DNA from 2 places in the Streptomyces sp. NPDC001348 genome. Region 2 is predicted to be linked to the other one. Evidence: riboswitches for the same ligand, from Rfam matches in the RefSeq annotation. Region 2 holds a riboswitch; the other holds the start of a gene.
The links. A riboswitch is a leader RNA that binds a small molecule or an ion and turns the genes downstream of it on or off. The one in region 2 is predicted to bind glycine.

Region 1 (10,047 bases), on a different contig from region 2:
CGAGCCGTCGCCGCGCATCGCCATGCGGGCGGCCGTGACCGCCTTGACCGCGGCCATGCCGTTGCGCTCGATGCACGGGATCTGGACCAGGCCGCCCACCGGATCGCAGGTCAGGCCGAGGTTGTGCTCCATGCCGATCTCGGCGGCGTTCTCCACCTGCTCCGGGCTGCCGCCGAGGACCTCCGCCAGCGCGCCCGCCGCCATGGAGCAGGCGGAGCCGACCTCGCCCTGGCAGCCGACCTCGGCGCCGGAGATGGAGGCGTTCTCCTTGAAGAGCATGCCGATGGCGCCGGCGGCGAGCAGGAAGCGGACCACGCCCTCCTCGTCGGCGCCGGGGACGAAGTCCATGTAGTAGTGCAGGACGGCCGGGATGATGCCGGCCGCGCCGTTCGTCGGGGCGGTGACCACGCGGCCCCCGGCCGCGTTCTCCTCGTTCACGGCCATCGCGTAGAGCGTGATCCACTCCATCGCGCGGGCCAGCGGCTCGCCCTCGGCGCGCAGCTGGCGGGCGGAGACGGCGGCCCGGCGCCTTACCCTCAGGCCGCCCGGCAGTATGCCTTCGCGGGACATACCGCGCGCCACGCACGACCGCATCACCCGCCAGATCTCCAGCAGGCCCTCGCGGATCTCCTCGTCGGTGCGCCAGGCTCGTTCGTTCTCCAGCATCAGCGCGGAGATCGACAGGCCGGTCTCCCTGGTCAGGCGGAGCAGCTCGTCGCCGGTGCGGAAGGGGTACTTCAGGACCGTGTCGTCGAGCTTGATGCGGTCCGCCCCGACCGCTTCCTCGTCGACGACGAAACCGCCGCCGACCGAGTAGTACGTCTTCGTCAGGACTTCCGCGCCCTGCGTGTCGTAGGCCCACAGCGTCATGCCGTTGGCGTGGTAGGGGAGGGCCTTGCGGCGGTGCAGGACCAGGTCGTCGTCGAAGGTGAACGCGATCTCGTGCTCGCCGAGGAGGTTCAGCCGGCCCGACCGCTTGATCTCCTCGACCCGCTCGTCGGCCGTCTCCACGTCCACCGTGCGCGGCGAGGCGCCCTCCAGGCCCAGCAGCACCGCCTTCGGGGTGCCGTGCCCGTGGCCGGTGGCGCCGAGCGAGCCGTACAGCTCGGCCCGGACCGACGCGACGGACGCGAGCAGGTCCTCGTTGCGCAGACGGCGGGCGAACATGCGCGCCGCGCGCATCGGGCCGACCGTGTGGGAGCTGGACGGGCCGATGCCGATCGAGAACAGGTCGAAGACCGATATGGCCACGGTGACTCCTCAGTGCGGGGGGTGGTGGGGCACCCGGTGTACAGGTACCGGGTGCCCCACCGGGGACTTGCTTTCTCAGGCCTTGTTCAGACCGGGGTACAGCGGGTGCCTGCCGGCCAGGGCCTTGACCCGGGCCTTCAGCGCCTCCGCGTCGTAGGACGGCTTCAGCGTCTCGGCGATCACGTCGGCGACCTCGGCGAAGTCCTCCGCCCCGAAGCCGCGGGTGGCCAGGGCCGGGGTGCCGATCCGCAGCCCCGACGTCACCATGGGCGGGCGCGGGTCGTTCGGGACGGCGTTCCGGTTGACCGTGATGCCCACCTCGTGGAGCCGGTCCTCGGCCTGCTGCCCGTCCAGCTCGGAGTTACGCAGGTCCACCAGGATCAGGTGCACGTCCGTACCGCCGGAGAGCACGTTCACACCGGCCTCACGGGCGTCGGCGGCGGTCAGCCGCTCGGCGAGGATCCGCGCGCCCTCCACCGTACGACGCTGCCGCTCCTTGAAGTCCTCGGACGCGGCGACCTTGAAGGAGACCGCCTTCGCCGCGATCACGTGCTCCAGGGGACCGCCCTGGAAGCCCGGGAAGACGGAGGAGTTCAGCTTCTTCGCGAACTCCTTCTTCGCCAGGATGATGCCGCCGCGGGGGCCGCCGAGGGTCTTGTGGGTGGTGGAGGTGACCACGTCCGCGTACGGCACCGGGTTGGGGTGCAGCCCGGCGGCGACCAGGCCCGCGAAGTGCGCCATGTCGACCCACAGGTACGCCTCGACCTCGTCGGCGATCCGGCGGAACCCGGCGAAGTCCAGCTGCCGCGGGTACGCCGACCAGCCCGCGATGATCACCTTCGGCCGGTGCTCCTTGGCCAGCCGCTCCAGCTCGGCCATGTCGACCAGGCCGGTCACGGGGTCCACGTGGTAGGCGACCACGTCGAACTGCTTGCCGGAGAAGTTCAGCCGCATGCCGTGGGTGAGGTGGCCGCCGTGCGCCAGGTCCAGGCCGAGGATGGTGTCACCGGGCTGGGCGAGCGCGAACAGGGCGGCCTGGTTGGCGGAGGCGCCCGAGTGCGGCTGCACGTTGGCGTACTCGGCGCCGAACAGCTCCTTGACCCGGTCGATGGCGATCTGCTCGGCGACGTCGACGTGCTCACAGCCGCCGTAGTAGCGGCGGCCCGGATAGCCCTCGGCGTACTTGTTCGTCAGGACCGAGCCCTGCGCCTCCATCACCGCGAGCGGAGCGAAGTTCTCCGAGGCGATCATCTCGAGGGTGGACTGCTGGCGCTCGAGCTCGGCGTCGACCGCGGCGGCGATCTCCGGGTCCAGCTCGTGCAGGGACGTGTTCAGGACAGTCATACGGCTACGACTCCTCAGCCGGCGGTGTGGGCGACGTACTCGTCGGCGGAGAGCAGGTCGGCCGGCTCGTCCGTGACGCGTACCTTGAACAGCCAGCCGCCCTCGAAGGGGGCGGAGTTCACCAGCGACGGGTCGTCGACCACGTCCTCGTTGATCGCGGTGACCTCACCGGTGACCGGCGAGTACAGGTCGGACACCGACTTGGTGGACTCCAGCTCGCCGCAGGTCTCGCCCGCGGTCACCGTGGAGCCGACCTCGGGGAGCTGGGCGTAGACGACGTCGCCGAGCGCGTTGGCCGCGAACTCGGTGATGCCGACCGTCGAGACGCCGTCCTCGGCGGCCGACAGCCACTCGTGCTCCTTGCTGTAACGCAGCTGCTGGGGGTTGCTCATGGCCTGGATTCTCCTGTACGCGGGGGAGTGCTGGTGCATGCGGGACTGCTGGAAGCTTCTGTGAGCAGCGGAAGTGTGCGCAGGGTCACGTTCGGACGCCGGCGCATCCGCCCAGTGTCTACTTCTGCCGCTTGTAGAACGGCAGTGCCACGACTTCGTACGGCTCGTGGCTGCCCCGGATGTCCACGCCGACGCCCGGTGTGCCCGGCGCCGAGTGCGCCGCGTCGACGTAGGCCATGGCGATGGGCTTGCCCAGGGTCGGGGAGGGCGCACCGGAGGTGACCTCGCCGATCACCTCGCCGCCGGCGACCACCGGGTACCCGGCGCGCGGGACCCGGCGGCCCTCGGCGACCAGGCCGACCAGGACGCGCGGCGGGTTCTGCTCGGCCCGGGAGGCGGCCTCGGCCAGCGCCTCGCGGCCCACGAAGTCGCCCTCCTTCTCGAACTTCACCACCCGGCCGAGCCCGGCGTCGAAGGGGGTGAGCGAGGTGCTCAGCTCGTGCCCGTACAACGGCATCCCCGCCTCCAGCCGCAGCGTGTCCCGGCAGGACAGGCCGCAGGGCACCAGTCCGGCGCCCTCGCCCGCCTTGCTCAGCGCCTGCCACAGCTCGACCGCGTGCTCCGGCCGTACGAAGAGCTCGAAGCCGTCCTCGCCGGTGTAGCCGGTGCGCGCGATGAGCGCCGGGACGCCGGCGACGGTGCCGGGCAGGCCGGCGTAGTACTTCAGGCCGTCGAGGTCGGCGTCGGTGAGGGAGCCCAGGATGCCGGGGGACTCGGGGCCCTGGACGGCGATCAGCGCGTAGGCCTCCCGGTCGTCACGGACCTCGGCGTCGAAGCCGGCGGACCGCTCGGTCAGGGCGTCGAGCACCACCTGGGCGTTGGAGGCGTTGGCCACCACCATGTAGTGAGAAGACCCGGCCTCGGTGTCGGCCAGGCGGTAGACGATCAGGTCGTCCAGGATGCCGCCGTCGGCCCGGCAGATCATGGTGTAGCGGGCGCGGCCGACACCGACCGAGGCGATGTTCCCGACGAGGGCGTGATTCAGCAGGGCGGCGGCCTGCGGGCCGGTCACGGTGATCTCGCCCATGTGGGAGAGGTCGAAGAGCCCGGCCCTGGTCCGCACGGCGAGGTGCTCGTCGCGCTCGGAGCCGTAGCGCAGCGGCATGTCCCAGCCGGCGAAGTCGGTCATCGTCGCGCCGAGCGAGCGATGCAGCGCATCGAGCGCGGTACGGCGGGGTTCGGTACTGCTCATCGGTCGTCTCCCAGGGTATGGGGGCACCTCCCGCGCGAGCTCGTTCGAGCGTGGGGAAGGCGAGGTCGTTCCTCCCCATCTGTCATCGGAACCTGAGAGGTTCGCCATGATCGCCCCGAGGGGAGGCACGGCTTGCACCTTGGGTGGAGCCACTGTCGCAGCGGCCCGCTTTTCAGATGTGCCTCACCCGCGCGGTGACGGGGCCTGAGAGATTCAAGGGAGGGACTTGCTCCTTCGGCGCCCCGGCGAAGCTGCTGCCCGGGGACTCTCCCGCGCGGATTCAAACGGCCGGTATGCAGTTGGCGGGCACACTATAGCGCGTCACTTGTGACCGGGCTGTGGCACTACGGGCACCCAATCGGGAGACACCGTGCATTACCTTCTCTTTACATTCGGTGGGGAGAACCTTTCCTGACCACAGGGAGGACGATCACGGTGAACAGGACCTCGGCCTACGCGACGACCACGGGCGTCGCGGTGCCCCGGCAGCCCGCCGCCCCGGCCCGCGAGCGGCGCGGCCTGCGCCCGGCACCCGTCGTCCGCGACCTGCGCGACCGCGCCGGACACAGCCCGCACGGCCTGCTCTTCGGCCCCCGCGACCTGGTGGTGGTCACCGGCCTGCCCGGCAGCGGCAAGTCGACCCTGATGCACCGTGCCGTCGACGGCATCCGCATCGACTCCCAGGACGCCCGCGACCACTGGGCACACCGCATGCCCCGCTTCCTCCCCTACGCGGTGTACCGCCCCCTGGTCCGCCTCGCCCACTACGCGCGACTGCGCCGGGCCCTGCGGACCGGCGAGGGGGTCGTCGTACACGACTGCGGCACGCAGTCCTGGGTGCGCGGCTGGCTGTCCCGGGAGGCCAGGCGCCGGGGCGGCGCGCTGCACCTGCTGCTGCTCGACGTCGCGCCCGCCACGGCCCGGGAGGGCCAGCGCGAGCGCGGCCGGGGCGTCTCCCGGTACGCCTTCCTGCGGCACCGCAGGGCGGCCGCCCGGCTGCTGCGCGCGGTGGAGCGGGGCGAACTGCCCGAGGGCTGCGGCTCGGCGGTGCTGCTCGACCGGGACGCGGCCGACGTACTGCGCGGGATCGGCTTCGCGGACCGGTGAGACCCGCGAGCCGGGCGCAGGTACCCGCTAGCCTTTCAGCCACAACAGTTGGTCCCAGCAGGCGGTAGGCAGATGGACTTCCCGGCGGACTTTCCCGCGGACTTCCCGGCACAGACGCACCCACATTCGCACGGCGGATGGCCCGGCAACGAGCTGGAGGAGGTGCTGTCGGCCTCGTTCGGCATCCCCTCGGCGGGCGGCCGGATCATCGAGGTCCTGGGCCGCAGCTTCCTGTGGGTCCCGCTGCCCAACGGCCGCGGTGCGCCCGGCGGCCCGCTCGACCTGCCCACGGTGGAGATCGACGGCCAGGCGTACGTACCGGTGTTCAGCTCCGAGGAACAGTTCCGCCAGGTCGTCGGCGCCCACATGGCGTACACCGTCGCCCCCGCCGTGGAGTTCGCCCGCGGTCTGCCCCCGCAGGCCGGCATCGTCGTCAACCCGGACGGCATGCTGGGCGTCCCGCTTCCGCCGTCCGCGGTGGCCGAGCTGTGCCGCGCCGGACGCACCCCGCTGGACGGCCCCGCGAGCGGCGGCCGTGTCCGCCTCTACGAGCCCGACTGGCAGGAGGACCCGATCGACTTCCTCACCGCCGCCTCCGCCGAGTTCGCGGCGATCGGGGTCGTCCTCACCGCCCGCCGCTGCCTCGCCGTCATCGAGACGGCCGACCCGGTCATGTTCATAGGCGTCGAGCTCTCCCAGTGGGAGGGCGACCTCAGGGCACTGCCGCTCGAGGCGCTGGGCAGGGCGCTGGGGAGGGCTCCGGTGCAGTGGCCCGTCAACCTGGTCCTGCTGGACGTGACCGACGACCCGGTGGGCGACTGGCTGAAGACGAGCGTGCGGCCCTTCTACCAGTACGGTCACTGAGCCGCCCGGGCGCGGGGGACCACGGCCCGTTCACACCGCCGACGGACAGGCAGTCCGAAGTTCGTGGGCGCTTAAGCTGATGCCAAACGCGGGGCAACTTCTCGAAGGGGCGGTAAGACAGGTGAGCGCGAGCCGCAGCGGCAGCGTCGAGCACATGCTGCGCCAGGTGACGCCCGGGCGTTACGACGCCTACGAGGCGCTGCTCAGGGCGCTCGCGACCCCGGCTTCCGGCCAGGTGTGGATGCTCCTGTGGCACGGCCAGGCCGGCTCCCCCGACGCCCAGTACGGGAACATGGAGGTGGACGGCTGCGGCTACGCCCCCTGCGTCACCTCCGCCCAGGAACTGTCGGCCAGCGGCTGGAACCGGTCGTACGAAGTGGTCGACGCGGTCGACGTGGCCCGCACCCTCTACCCGGACCACTACGGCCTCTGGCTCAACCCGCACGCCCCGGGCGGCGGTGTCGGCGTCCCCTGGCTCGACCTGCGCCGCATCGCCACCGGCCTGGACCGCCAGCCCGCCGGTCCGCTGCGCCTGTCGGAACCGGGGATCGAGGTCCCGCAGTTCTACGCCCTGCTCGCGCAGAACGCGCACCGCACCCCGGCGGTCCGTTCGCTGCGCCGTGCCTGGGTGCAGCCCGCGCTCGGGGCGCCGTACCTCGCCATCGGCCTCGAGGTGTACGACACCTCGCCCCCGTCCGTGGACTCGGTGCGCGCGATGATGCAGCAGTCCATCGGGGCGGTCCCGGACGGACTGCCGGTGTCGACCGTCGCGATGTCCGACGAGTACGACCCCGTCGCCCTGTGGATGCGGGCCAAGGCCCGCCCGTTCTACGACCGTGAGGCGCACGCTCCCGTCCAGCCCCCGGCCCCGGCCGCCGGGTACGGTTACCCGTCGGCGCCCGGCGGCTACTGAACATCACCGAGCGCATCGGACCTCCGCGTTCCGTCTGCCGGCGGCACGCGGTCGGCACTTTTCTTCGCGCGTAGATCGCCGCCGATGGTCATGAAATGCCCGGAATAAGGCCTCATGTCCCAACTATCCCGCGTCCGAGGGCCGTTACCCGCTGTTCGGATAACGGAATCCTTCGAACAGCATCACGGTTACGCATACTTTCCCCGTCAGCTCTGGCGGGTGATCGCGACGACGCTGAAGACTCGCGACTCAGGCACGAGGTGGATGACTTCGTGAGCGAGTGTGCAAGTCGACAAAGCCGCAATCCGCGGCAGGCACAGGCCGGTCACCACCGGCGAGAGGGGTCGGGTCACTGTGACCGCACCGATCGAGACCACCGGGGCGGCAGCCGAGGCACAGCCGGAAGCTGTGCTCGAGGGTGCCGGTAAGGGGCAGATCGAGGGCCGTTCCCTGGGGCAGATCGCCTGGTCCCGGTTCAAGAGGGACAAGGTCGCCGTGGCCGGCGGCGTCATCGTGATCCTTCTGATCCTGGTCGCGATCCTCTCCCGCCCCATCCAGGCCATGTTCGGTCTCGACCCCAACGCCTTCCACCAGGACCTGATCGTGCCCGACACCTCGCTGCCCAAGGGCAGTTGGGGCGGCATGAGCCTGGACCACCCGCTGGGGGTGGACCCCAAGTTCGGCCGGGACATCGCCACCCGTGTGCTGGAAGGCTCCTGGGTGTCGCTGGTGGTCGCCTTCGGCGCCACGATCCTGTCGAACGTGATCGGCGCCGTCATGGGTGTCGTCGCGGGCTACTACGGCGGGCGGGTCGACTCGGTCATCAGCCGGCTGATGGACACGTTCCTCGCCTTCCCCCTCCTGCTTTTCGCGATCGCCATCTCCGCCACCCTCCAGGGCGGCGCGTTCGGCCTCAACGGGCTGCCGCTGCACCTGAGCGTGCTCATCTTCGTCATCGGCTTCTTCAACTGGCCCTACCTGGGCCGGATCGTGCGAGGCCAGACCCTCGCCCTGCGCGAGCGCGAGTTCGTGGACGCCGCCCGCGGCATGGGCGCCAAGGGCCCGTACATCCTCTTCCGCGAGCTGATGCCCAATCTGGTCGGCCCGATCATCGTCTACTCGACGCTGCTCATCCCCACCAACATCCTCTTCGAGGCGTCGCTGAGCTTCCTCGGCGTCGGCATCCAGCCCCCGCAGGCGTCCTGGGGCGGCATGCTCCGCGAAGCGGTCACCTACTACCAGGTCGATCCCCAATACATGATCGTGCCCGGTCTCGCCATCTTCGTGACCGTCCTGGCGTTCAACCTGCTCGGTGACGGTCTCCGCGATGCTCTCGACCCGCGCAGCCGCTGACGCATGCCGCCGAGAGCCCGAAAAGTTTCCAACAATGGAGGGGAAAGCGCCCATCATGCGAAGGTCAGCGCTGGCCGCGATCGCGGCCATCGGCTCCGCCAGTCTGCTCGTGGCAGGCTGCAGCAAGGCCGATGACAACAAGGACGGCAACGGAACCAAGTCCGCTGGGGCCAACGCCGCGACCAAGGGCGTCGTCAACGCCTCGGACAAGAAGGGTGGCACGCTCACCTACGAGCTGTCCGACGTCCCGGACTCGTTCGACCCGGGCAACACGTACTACGCGTACATGTACAACCTCAGCCGGCTGTGGGCCCGCCCGCTGATGACGTTCAAGCCCGGCGCCGGCGCGGAGGGCAACACCCTCGTCCCGGACCTCGCCGCGAGCAAGGGCGTCTCCAGCGAGGGCGGCAAGACCTGGACGTACAAGCTGCGTTCGGGCCTGAAGTACGAGGACGGCACGGCGATCACCTCGAAGGACGTCAAGTACGCCGTCGAGCGCTCCAACTTCGCGCGTGACGTGCTGTCGCTCGGCCCGAACTACTTCCAGCAGTTCATGAAGGACGGCGACAAGTACAAGGGTCCGTACAAGGACAAGAGCGCCAAGGGCCTCTCCTCCATCGAGACCCCGGACGCCACCACGATCGTCTTCCACCTGAAGCAGCCCTTCCAGGAGTTCGACTACCTGGTCGCTGCCCCGCAGACGGCTCCGGTGCCCCAGTCCAAGGACACGGGCGTCGACTACGTCAAGCACATCGTGTCCTCGGGCTCGTACAAGTTCCAGAGCTACGAGGACGGCAAGCAGGCCGTCCTCGTCCGCAACACGAACTGGGACCCGAAGACCGACCCGCTGCGCAAGCAGCTGCCGGACAAGATCGTCGTCAAGCTGAAGGTCAACGCGGAGACCATCGACCAGGACGTCCTGGCCGGTGACGCGATCGACCTGGCCGGTACGGGTGTCCAGGCCTCCACGCAGGCCAAGGTGCTCACCGACGCCTCGAAGAAGGCCAACACGGACAACACCTACGGTGGCCGCCTGGTCTACATGGCGATCAACACCAAGGTGAAGCCGTTCGACAAGCCCGAGTGCCGTAAGGCCGTGGAGTACGCGATCGACAAGGTCTCGGTGCAGACCGCCGAGGGCGGCCCGATCCGCGGTGACATCGCCTCCACCGTCCTGCCGCCGGACATCCCCGGCTACTCGAAGTCCGACGTCTACGCGACCTCCGGCAACAAGGGCGACGCGGCCAAGGCGAAGGACCAGCTCAAGGCCTGCGGCAAGTCGTCGATCTCGACCAACATCTCGGCCCGTTCCGACCGCCAGCAGGAGATCGACGCCGCCACGGCGATCATCGACTCGCTGAAGAAGGTCGGCATCAACGCCAGCCTGAAGCAGTACCCGTCCGGTAAGTACTTCACCGACTACGCGGGTGTGCCGAAGTTCACCGAGAAGCAGAACATCGGCCTGATCATGATGCAGTGGGGTGCCGACTGGCCCTCCGGCTACGGCTTCCTGCAGCAGATCCTGAACGGCAAGGCGATCAGCCAGTCCGGTAACACCAACCTGTCGCAGT
Region 2 (10,047 bases):
GTTCCCCGCCAGCGCATTCGGCTAGCCTTTCCCCGCGGTGGGGCACGGGAAACCACTCTTAGGGTGATTATCACTCGGCGTGCCGAGTGTGGCGATCGTTGACGCACCCCTGGTGACTGCCTACCGTCGAGAAGGCAGGTCAAGGACGGAGGTCGGCGTGAGAAGCAGCGGCGACGGTACGGCTGGGGGTGCCCCCGGACGCGGTTTCGGGGAGAGCGGTCCGTACCCTTCCCCAAGCTCTCGGCTCCGCTCGGGCAGGGGGTACCCCCCTCATGCCGACGCGGCAGATCCCGTCCGGCAGCGGCCGACACCCGTGCCGAGCGGTGGAGGGGCGGCGTCCATGGCGTCCGAGCAGATCGGCTATCGCGGACCGACGGCCTGCGCGGCCGCCGGCATCACTTACCGGCAACTCGACTACTGGGCTCGCACCGGTCTGGTCGAGCCGAGCGTGCGGCCGGCCTACGGGTCGGGCACGCAGCGTCTGTACAGCTTCCGCGACGTGGTCGTCCTCAAGATCGTGAAGCGCTTTCTGGACACCGGAGTCTCGCTGCAGAACATCCGCACCGCCGTCCAGCACCTCAGGGAACGCGGCTTCAGCGACCTGGAACGCATGACGCTGATGAGCGACGGCGCCACGGTGTACGAATGCACCTCCCCCGACGAGGTCCACGCCCTGCTGCAGGGCGGCCAGGGGATCTTCGGGATCGCCGTGGGCGTGGTGTGGCGAGACGTGGAAAGCGCCCTCTCCCAACTGCACGGAGAACGCATCGACACCGGTGAGACCCTCGTCGGCCAGAATCCCGCGGACGAGCTGGCGCGGCGGCGCAACCGGGCGGTCTGAGCGCGGCTGCCGTTCGCCGGCGACGGGCGCGCCGGCGCCGGTGCGCCGGCCGACGGGGCGAGTGGCTTTGTCAGTGGCGTGGTGCAGCATCGGAGATGTGAGAAACGCGCCCACGATCCTGCACCTCGACATGGACGCCTTCTTCGCCTCGGTGGAGCAGGCGTCCAAGCCGAGCCTGCGCGGCAAGGCCGTCGTCGTGGGCGGTCTCGGGCCGCGGGGAGTGGTCGCCACCGCGTCGTACGAGGCGCGGGTCTTCGGAGTCCATTCGGCGATGCCGATGGCGCAGGCGCGACGGCTCGCCCCGAACGCGGCCTATCTCGTTCCCCGCTTCGGGCTGTACCGCTCGATCAGTGAGCAGGTCATGGCGTTGCTGCGGGCGCTGTCCCCGCTCGTGGAGCCGTTGAGCCTGGACGAGGCGTTCGTGGACCTGGAGGCCGGAGGAGCGGCCTGGGACGAGCAGTCGGCGCGCCTGGCTGGGGCGAGGCTGCGCTCGGACATCCGGGTGGTCACGGGGCTCACGGGGTCGGTGGGCCTCGCCGCCTCCAAGATGCTCGCGAAGATCGCCTCCGAACAGGCCAAGCCGGACGGGCTCGTGGTCATCGAGCCGGGCACGGAGCGGGCCATGCTCGGGCCCATGCCGGTGCGCACCCTGCCCGGGGTGGGCCCGGCGACCGGGGACCATCTGCGGCGGGCCGGGATCACCACGGTCGACGAACTCGCCGAGGCGGGCGAGGACGAGCTCGTCCGGCTGCTGGGGAAAGCCCATGGCCACGCCCTGTACGCCATGGCGCTGGCACACGACGAACGCCCGGTCGTGGCGGAGCGGGAGGCCAAGTCGGTGTCGGTCGAGGACACCTACGACGTGGACATCCACGACCGGCTCCGGGTCGGTCTGGAGGTGCAGCGGCTGGCCGACCGGTGCGTGCGGCGGCTGCGCGGGGCCGGGCTGTCCGGACGGACCATCGTGCTGAAGGTGCGGCGGTACGACTTCTCGACGCTGACCCGGTCCGAGACCCTGCGCGGGCCCACCGACGATCCGGCGGTGGTGCGGGAGGCCGCGGCCCGGCTGCTGGACTCCGTCGACACGACCGGCGGCGTACGGCTGCTCGGTGTGGGGGTGTCCGGGCTCGCCGACTACACGCAGGAGGACCTGTTCGCGCAGGCGGCGGGCGAGCTGACGGAAACCGCGGCGGAGGAGGCGGTGACCGAACCCGTCGAGCACCAGCCGACGCCGGCCGAACGGCGCTGGCCCGCGGGGCACGATGTACGGCACACCGAGTTCGGCCACGGCTGGGTGCAGGGCAGCGGGCTCGGGCGGGTCACCGTGCGCTTCGAGACCCCCGACTCGGAGCCCGGCCGGGTGCGGACCTTCCGGGTCGAGGACCCGGCCCTGGAACCGGCGGATCCGCTGCCGCTGACCGCCGGGGCGGCCGCGGGCGGTCATCGGGACCGTGCGGGGGACGAGGAGGCCCGGGGCGCGGCGAGCGGTTCCCCAGGGGGCTGGTGACGGGTCTCCGCGGCGTCGCGGCGATCCATCGGCGGCCCCTGGCGACAGGCCCCGGAGGGATGTGGATGAGCCGGGCAGAGCGGTCGGCCGGATGGCGGACCGGGGCGACGCGTCCGGTGCGCTACGTCGGTCCGGCCGTCTCGTCCGTGCCCGCGAGATCGCCGAAATCGTGGTTCGGGAGCGGGGGAGAGGGGGTCACGTCGAGGCCGTAGTGGTGGTAGAGCTGGAGTTCCTGCTCCGGGGAGAGATGGCGGCCGACGCCGAAGTCGGGTGCGTCCTTGATGAGGGACCGGTCGAAGGGGACCTGAAGGGCGCCGTCGATCAGCTCGCTGGGCTCCAGAGGGACGAAGGCGTCCCTGGAGAACAGTCCGGTGCGTATGGCCGCCCACTCCGGCTCGCCGGTCGCGTCGTCGAGGTAGACCTCGTCGATCGTGCCGATCTTGTCGCCGTTCCGGTCGAACGCCTTGCGGCCGATCAGGTGGCGCGGATCGATATCGGTTCGCACGGTCCCTCCTCTTGGTCGCAACTCATCCGTAAGCACTACGAAAGAGCACATTCAGGGAGGCGGCCACTCGAGGCTCGCGCGTCGACCTCGCTGGTACGCTGGCAAGCGGCTGCTGACCCCGTGCGGGAGAGTCCTCCGGACACCATCGGAGGCGCCGAAGGAGCAAATCCTCCCCGGAATCTCTCAGGCCCACGTACCGCACGGACGAGGTCACTCTGGAAAGCAGGGCGGGTGTCTCGACGGCTTCCGCTCTCACCGACGGTGAAAGCCGGGGCCTTCGGGCGACCCGGTGAAGCTCTCAGGTCGAGATGACAGAGGGGGAGGCCGTCGGGGTATCCGTACCGGGGTGCCCCTCGAAGGTCGCGTCAGACCAGGAGGCCTCCGCAATGACCGCCCACCGCACTCCGCTCTCCGAGCTCGAACAGGGCATTCCGTTCGAGCAGCGCCACATCGGCCCCGACCAGGAGGCGCGGGCCAAGATGCTCGCGCACGTCGGCTACGGCTCACTCGGCGAACTGACCGCCGCCGCGGTACCGGACGTGATCAAGAACGCCGACGCCCTGGACCTGCCGGGCGCCCGCACCGAGGCCGAGGTGCTCGCCGAACTGCGTTCCCTCGCCGACCGCAACCAGGTGCTCGGCTCGATGATCGGCCTGGGCTACTACGGGACCTTCACGCCGCCCGTCATCCTGCGCAACGTCATGGAGAACCCGGCCTGGTACACGGCCTACACGCCGTACCAGCCGGAGATCTCCCAAGGGCGGCTCGAGGCCCTGCTGAACTTCCAGACGATGGTCGCCGAGCTCACCGGGCTGCCGACCTCCGGTGCCTCGCTGCTGGACGAGGGCACCGCCGCGGCCGAGGCGATGGCGCTCTCCCGGCGCATGGGCAGGAACAAGAAGGGCCTCTTCCTGGTCGACGCCGACGCGTTGCCCCAGACCGTCGCCGTGATCCGGACCCGTGCCGAACCGGCCGGCGTGGAGGTCGTGGTCGCCGACCTCAGCGAGGGCATCCCGGCCGAGGTCGCCGAGCGTGAGATCAACGGCGTGCTGGTCCAGTACCCCGGCGCCTCCGGGGCCGTACGCGACATCAGGCCCGTGATCGAGCAGGCCCACGGGCTCGGGGCGCTCGTCACCGTCGCCGCCGACCTGCTGGCGCTGACCCTGCTGACCTCCCCGGGCGAGCTCGGCGCGGACATCGCGGTCGGTACGACCCAGCGCTTCGGTGTGCCGATGGGCTTCGGCGGCCCGCACGCCGGTTACATGGCGGTGCGCGAGAAGTTCGCCCGCAGCCTGCCGGGCCGTCTTGTGGGCGTGTCCGTGGACGCGGACGGGCACAAGGCCTACCGGCTGGCGCTGCAGACCCGTGAGCAGCACATCCGCCGGGAGAAGGCCACCAGCAACATCTGCACCGCTCAGGTGCTGCTCGCCGTCATGGCCGGCATGTACGCCGTCTACCACGGCCCCGAGGGCCTGCGGAGCATCGCCCGGCGCACCCACCGCTACGCCACCCTCCTGGCCGAGGGTCTGAGGGCGGCCGGGGTCGAGGTGGTGCACGGCGCGTTCTTCGACACGGTCACCGCGCGCGTGCCGGGCAGGGCCGCCGAGGTGGTGGCCGCGGCCCGGGAGAACGGGGTCAACCTGCGGCTCGTCGACGCCGACCATGTCTCGGCCGCCTGCGACGAGACCACGACCCGGGACCGGCTGGCCGCCGTGTGGTCGGCCTTCGGGACCGACGCGGACATCGAGGCACTGGACGCGGCGACCGGGGACGCGCTGCCCGAGTCCCTGCTGCGCACCGACGAATACCTCACCCACCCGGTCTTCCACCAGCACCGCTCCGAGACGGCGATGCTGCGCTACCTCCGCCGGCTGGCCGACCGCGACTACGCGCTCGACCGCGGCATGATCCCGCTGGGCTCCTGCACCATGAAGCTCAACGCGACCACCGAGATGGAGCCGGTCACCTGGCCGGAGTTCGGGCAGCTTCACCCCTTCGCGCCCGGGGAGCAGGCGCAGGGTTACCTCACGCTCATCCGTGAGCTGGAGGAACGTCTCGCCGAGGTCACCGGCTACGACAAGGTGTCGCTGCAGCCCAACGCCGGCTCGCAGGGTGAGTTCGCCGGCCTGCTCGCCGTGCGCGGCTACCACCGCGCCAACGGCGACGACCAGCGGACCGTGTGCCTCATCCCGTCCTCCGCGCACGGCACCAACGCCGCCAGCGCGGTGATGGCCGGCATGAAGGTCGTCGTCGTCAGGACCGCCGGGGACGGCGAGATCGACGTCGAGGACCTGCGCGCGAAGATCGAGCAGTACCGCGACGAGCTGGCCGTGCTCATGATCACGTACCCCTCGACGCACGGTGTGTTCGAGGAGCACGTCGCCGACATCTGCGCGCAGGTGCACGAGGCCGGCGGCCAGGTGTACGTCGACGGCGCCAACCTCAACGCCCTGGTCGGTCTCGCCAAGCCGGGCCACTTCGGCGGTGACGTCTCGCACCTCAACCTGCACAAGACGTTCTGCATCCCGCACGGCGGCGGCGGCCCCGGCGTCGGCCCGGTGGCCGTGCGTGAGCACCTCGCGCCGTACCTGCCGAACCACCCCCTCCAGCCGGCGGCCGGCCCCGAGACGGGCGTCGGCCCCATCTCGGCCGCGCCCTGGGGCTCGGCGGGCATCCTGCCGATCTCGTGGGCGTACGTCCGCCTGATGGGCGGCGAGGGCCTCAAGCGGGCCACCCAGGTGGCCGTGCTCTCCGCCAACTACATCGCCAAGCGCCTCGAGCCGCACTACCCGGTGCTCTACACCGGCCCCGGCGGCCTGGTCGCGCACGAGTGCATCATCGACCTGCGGCCGCTGACCAAGGCGACCGGAGTGTCCGTGGACGACGTGGCCAAGCGGCTCATCGACTACGGTTTCCACGCGCCGACGATGTCCTTCCCGGTGGCCGGCACGCTGATGATCGAGCCGACCGAATCGGAGGACCTGGCCGAGCTGGACCGTTTCTGCGAGGCGATGATCGCGATCCGCGCGGAGATCGAGAAGGTCGGCACGGGCGAGTGGCCCGTCGACGACAACCCGCTGCGCAACGCTCCGCACACCGCCGGTGCGCTGGGCGGCGAGTGGGACCACGTCTACAGCCGGGCGGAGGCCGTGTTCCCGGCGGGGGCCTCGGCCGCCGACAAGTACTGGCCGCCGGTGCGCCGTATCGACCAGGCCTTCGGCGACCGGAACCTGGTCTGCTCCTGCCCGCCGCTGGACGCCTACGAGGACTGACAGAGCGTGTGGGGCCCCGTCCGTGTCCGGACGGGGCCCCTTCGCGTTCACGCCGTCGCCAGCGACACCTCGGTCGACTTGATCAGGGCGACCACGTCGGAGCCCACGAAGAGGCCGAGGTCGATGGCCGCCTCCTTCGTGATCGCCGCGGTGATCCTGCCGCCGTCCACGGTGATCTTCACATGGGCCATGACCTCGCCGAGCTCCAGGTGGGTGATCGTTCCGGAGAGCCTGTTGCGGATCGAGAGGCCCTCGACCCTGCTGGTGGCCAGGGAGACCTCCGTCGACTTCACCAGGGCGCGGACGGAGACCCCGGGGGCCAGGGCCAGTTGCTCGACGGCCTCCGAAGTGATGGCCGCGGTGAGGTCCTGGCCGCCGTCCAGGCGGATCTTGACCGCGGCCATCACGTCGCCGGGATGGACGGCGGTGACGGTGCCGGGGAGCTGGTTGCGGATGCTCAGGGTCATGGCTCATCACCGTAGTGCGAGAGCACCTTCAGTCAGGGTATGCGCGGGTTTGCGTCGCCTTGGCCGCCATCGGACCGATCACACACGGTCGATATGTACATTCGTCGACTTCACTCGTGCGGTGGCCTCCATGCCGACCTCCAGGCCCAGTTCCTCGACGGCCTCCCGGGTGAGGAGGGAGACGAGCCTGTGGGGGCCGGCCTGGATCTCCACCTGGGCGGCGACGTCGCCGAGCTTGATCGCCGTGACGATGCCGGGGAAGGCGTTGCGGACGGAGGTGTAGGAGCCGGCGGAGTCCTCGTCGTTGCCGCCCGCCTTCGCGAGTTCCACGGAGAACGCGGCGAGGTCCTTGCCGTCGACGAGCCGTCGCCCCGCCTCGTCGCGGTGGGTGGCCACCCGGCCGGCGTCCGCCCAGCGGCGGGCGGTGTCCGGGCTCACGCCGAGCAGCCGTGCTGCCTGGCCGATCGTGTAGGACTGCATGCCGGTCACGATAGGGCGCGCACGGTGGACCCGCGGACCAGGGGGGTGGGGCGTTCACCGCCGCGGATCTCAGTCCCGGGTGAGGGCTCGCGCGCCGACGGGACGCACAACTCGGCGGACGACCGGGGAAGTTGTCACGGGCCCCCGCCCGGAACCCGCCGTCTTCGAACTGGTTCGACCACCGGCGGACTACCTGATGCACGACACCTTGACGCCTCTGAGCGGCCTTTCTAGAGTCGCGGTTCGGAACGTTCGATGATATCGCCGAATGTTTCGGCTCTTCCATGTGTACTGCTGCACGTCCCGCGGCGGCACTTCTGGCCAGGGGATGCCGATTTCGCCGCAACAAGCGTCGCCCGAAGGGTTGCCACCCGGCAAGAGCGGTCTCTAGGGTGCGGCGCAGCTTTCCGGCGTAGTTCCGAAAGTTTCGAAGAGAAGGAGCGCATCATGGGCGACCCGGCACTCTCCCGCCGCGGCTTCCTGGCGGCCTCCGCCGCGGCCGGTCTGGGCATGACGGCACTGAGCGGCTGCGGCGGCGACTCGGGCGGAGGGTCGTCGAACGGCACGACCACGATCGAGTGGTGGAACATCTCCACCACCCAGCCGACGAAGACGGTCTGGGCCGGTCTGGCCAAGAAGTTCGAGGCGCAGAACCCCAAGGTCAAGGTAAAGATCGTTCAGATGGAGAACGACGCCTACAAGTCGAAGATGACGGCGCTGATCGCCTCCGGGAAGCTGCCGGACATCTTCCACACATGGGGCGGCGGAGTGCTCCAGCAGCAGGTCGACGCGGGCCTCGTCGAGGACCTCACCGACAGGACCAAGCCCTGGTCCGACGGAATGCTGTCCGTCGCCAAGCAGCCGTACCTCCTCGGCGGCAAGCTGTACGGCATACCCTTCGACATCGGCATGATCGGCTTCTGGTACAACAAGGCGCTCTTCAAGCAGGCCGGCATCAGCACCCCGCCCACCACCTGGAGCGGCTTCCTCGACGCCGTGCGCAAGCTGAAGGCGAAGAACATCACGCCGATCGCCGTGGCCGGCAAGGAGAAGTGGCCCGAGATGTACTACTGGGCCTACCTCGCCATGCGCACGGCCGGAATCGACGCGCTGAAGAAGGCCGACCAGAGCAAGGACTTCACCGACCCCGGGATCGTGCAGGCCGGACAGCACCTCAAGGACCTGGTCGACCTCCAGCCGTTCCAGAAGGGGTTCCTGGGCGCCGGGTACTCCACCCCGACCGGCCAGGCGGCCACCGTGGGCAACGGCAAGGCGGCCATGGAGCTCATGGGGCAGTGGGCCCCGGTCGTCGAGGCCGACTCGGGCAAGGGACTCGGCTCGAACCTCGGCTTCTTCCCCTTCCCGGCCGTCGAGGGCGGAAAGGGCGCGATCACCGAGGTGTTCGGCGGTGGCGGCGGGCACGCCCTGCGCAAGGGTGCCCCGCAGGCGGCCGTCGACTTCCTGAAGTTCTTCGCCTCCGAGACCACCGACCTGGAACTCGTGAAGAAGACCAACACCCTTCCGGTGGTCCCCGGCGCCGAGAAGGCGCTCTCCGACCCCAACACCAAGGCGGTGCAGGCCCAGTTGAAGGGTGCCACCGGCTTCCAGCTCTACCTGGACCAGGCGTACGCGCCCGCCGTCGGCCAGGAGGTCAACGACAGCGTCGCCGCGCTGATCGCCGGTTCGAAGTCACCCGAGCAGGTCGCCCAGTCGATCAGCAAGGCCGCGAAGGAAGCGTAGTAGCCGGCGATGACCTCGACCTTCCTCCCGGACAAGCGGACGGACCCCGGCGTCGCCCCCTCCTCCCCGGCGGCGACGTCGGCCCGGGGACGGGCGCGCCGGCGCCTGGTGCACTGGCTCACCGCGGTCGCCTTCCAGGTGCCCGCGCTGGTGCTGTTCATCGGGCTGGTGCTGCTCCCGATGCTGTTCGCGCTGTACGCCGCGTTCTTCCGCTGGGGCGGCTTCGGCATGCCCTCCGACTACATCGGCACGGACAACTTCACCCAGCTCTTCAAGGACGACGTCTTCCTGGGCGACCTGTGGCGCTGTCTGCTCCTGGTGGTCCTGTCCCTCGCCCTGCAACTGCCGTTCGCGCTCGCCATGGCCGTCGCGCTCAACCAGCGGCTGCGCGGGCGCGCCTTGTACCGGATGCTGTTCTTCGCTCCCTACGTCCTGTCCGAGGCGATCACCGGCGTGCTGTTCAGCATGATCTTCGCCCCGGACGACGGGCTCGCCGACCACGTCCTGGGCGCCGTCGGGCTGGGCGGCGTCGGCGGGGAGTGGTTCGCCGACCCCTCCTACGTCATGGCGACGCTGTTCCTCGTCATGACCTGGAAGTACTTCGGCTTCCACATGATGCTCTACCTCGCGGGGCTGCAGGCGATCCCGGCCGAGCTGACCGAGGCGGCGCTGATCGACGGCGCGAACCCGTGGCAGCGGTTCCGCAACGTGACCCTGCCGCTGCTCGCGCCCACCCTGCGCATCAGCATCTTCCTGTCCGTCATCGGGGCCATCCAGCTCTTCGACCTGGTCTGGGTGATCACCCAGGGCGGGCCCGACCACCACTCCGAGACGATGGCCGTGACGATGTTCCAGTACGGCTTCAAGCGCTACCAGATCGGCTACGCCAGCGCGATCACCGTGGTCATGTTCGGCATCTGCCTCGTCTTCGCCCTCGCCTACCAGCGGTTCGTGCTCCGCCGCGACCTCGAAGGGGCCACCACGACGATGAGGGGAGACGGCAAGTGACCCGCAGGACCAAGGCCGTACGTGAACTGCCGCTCCACCTGCTGCTCGTCGCGGTCGGCGCGGTGATGGTCGTACCGCTGCTGTACGCCGTCCTGTCCGGCTTCAAATCCACCGCCGAGCTCTCCCGCAATCCCTTCGGACTGCCCGAGCACTGGCTCACCGGCAACTACACGGACATCCTCGGCTCGGGCGACTTCTGGCGTCTGGTGGGCAACAGCACGCTGGTC

Region 1: linked by a shared signal. The riboswitch ahead of gcvT (glycine cleavage system aminomethyltransferase GcvT) and the one ahead of gcvP (aminomethyl-transferring glycine dehydrogenase) in region 2 are both predicted to bind glycine.

Annotation. Positions count from the first base shown of each region.
Region 1 covers NZ_JBSFIK010000034.1:37,852-47,898, forward strand. The annotation lists gene ACWC21_RS29585 (L-serine ammonia-lyase) at 1-1,251, opposite strand, end outside; gene glyA (serine hydroxymethyltransferase) at 1,327-2,595, opposite strand; gene gcvH (glycine cleavage system protein GcvH) at 2,610-2,987, opposite strand; gene gcvT (glycine cleavage system aminomethyltransferase GcvT) at 3,106-4,239, opposite strand; glycine riboswitch at 4,422-4,522, opposite strand; gene ACWC21_RS29605 (AAA family ATPase) at 4,669-5,346, shown strand; gene ACWC21_RS29610 (enhanced serine sensitivity protein SseB) at 5,419-6,210, shown strand; gene ACWC21_RS29615 (enhanced serine sensitivity protein SseB C-terminal domain-containing protein) at 6,290-7,123, shown strand; gene ACWC21_RS29620 (ABC transporter permease) at 7,478-8,476, shown strand; gene ACWC21_RS29625 (ABC transporter substrate-binding protein) at 8,532-10,047, shown strand, end outside.
Region 2 covers NZ_JBSFIK010000012.1:173,762-183,808, reverse strand. The annotation lists gene ACWC21_RS15865 (MerR family transcriptional regulator) at 158-841, shown strand; gene ACWC21_RS15860 (DNA polymerase IV) at 939-2,348, shown strand; gene ACWC21_RS15855 (PRC-barrel domain-containing protein) at 2,470-2,853, opposite strand; glycine riboswitch at 2,967-3,062, shown strand; gene gcvP (aminomethyl-transferring glycine dehydrogenase) at 3,240-6,125, shown strand; gene ACWC21_RS15845 (TOBE domain-containing protein) at 6,173-6,592, opposite strand; gene ACWC21_RS15840 (TOBE domain-containing protein) at 6,671-7,072, opposite strand; gene ACWC21_RS15835 (extracellular solute-binding protein) at 7,520-8,812, shown strand; gene ACWC21_RS15830 (carbohydrate ABC transporter permease) at 8,822-9,820, shown strand; gene ACWC21_RS15825 (carbohydrate ABC transporter permease) at 9,886-10,047, shown strand, end outside.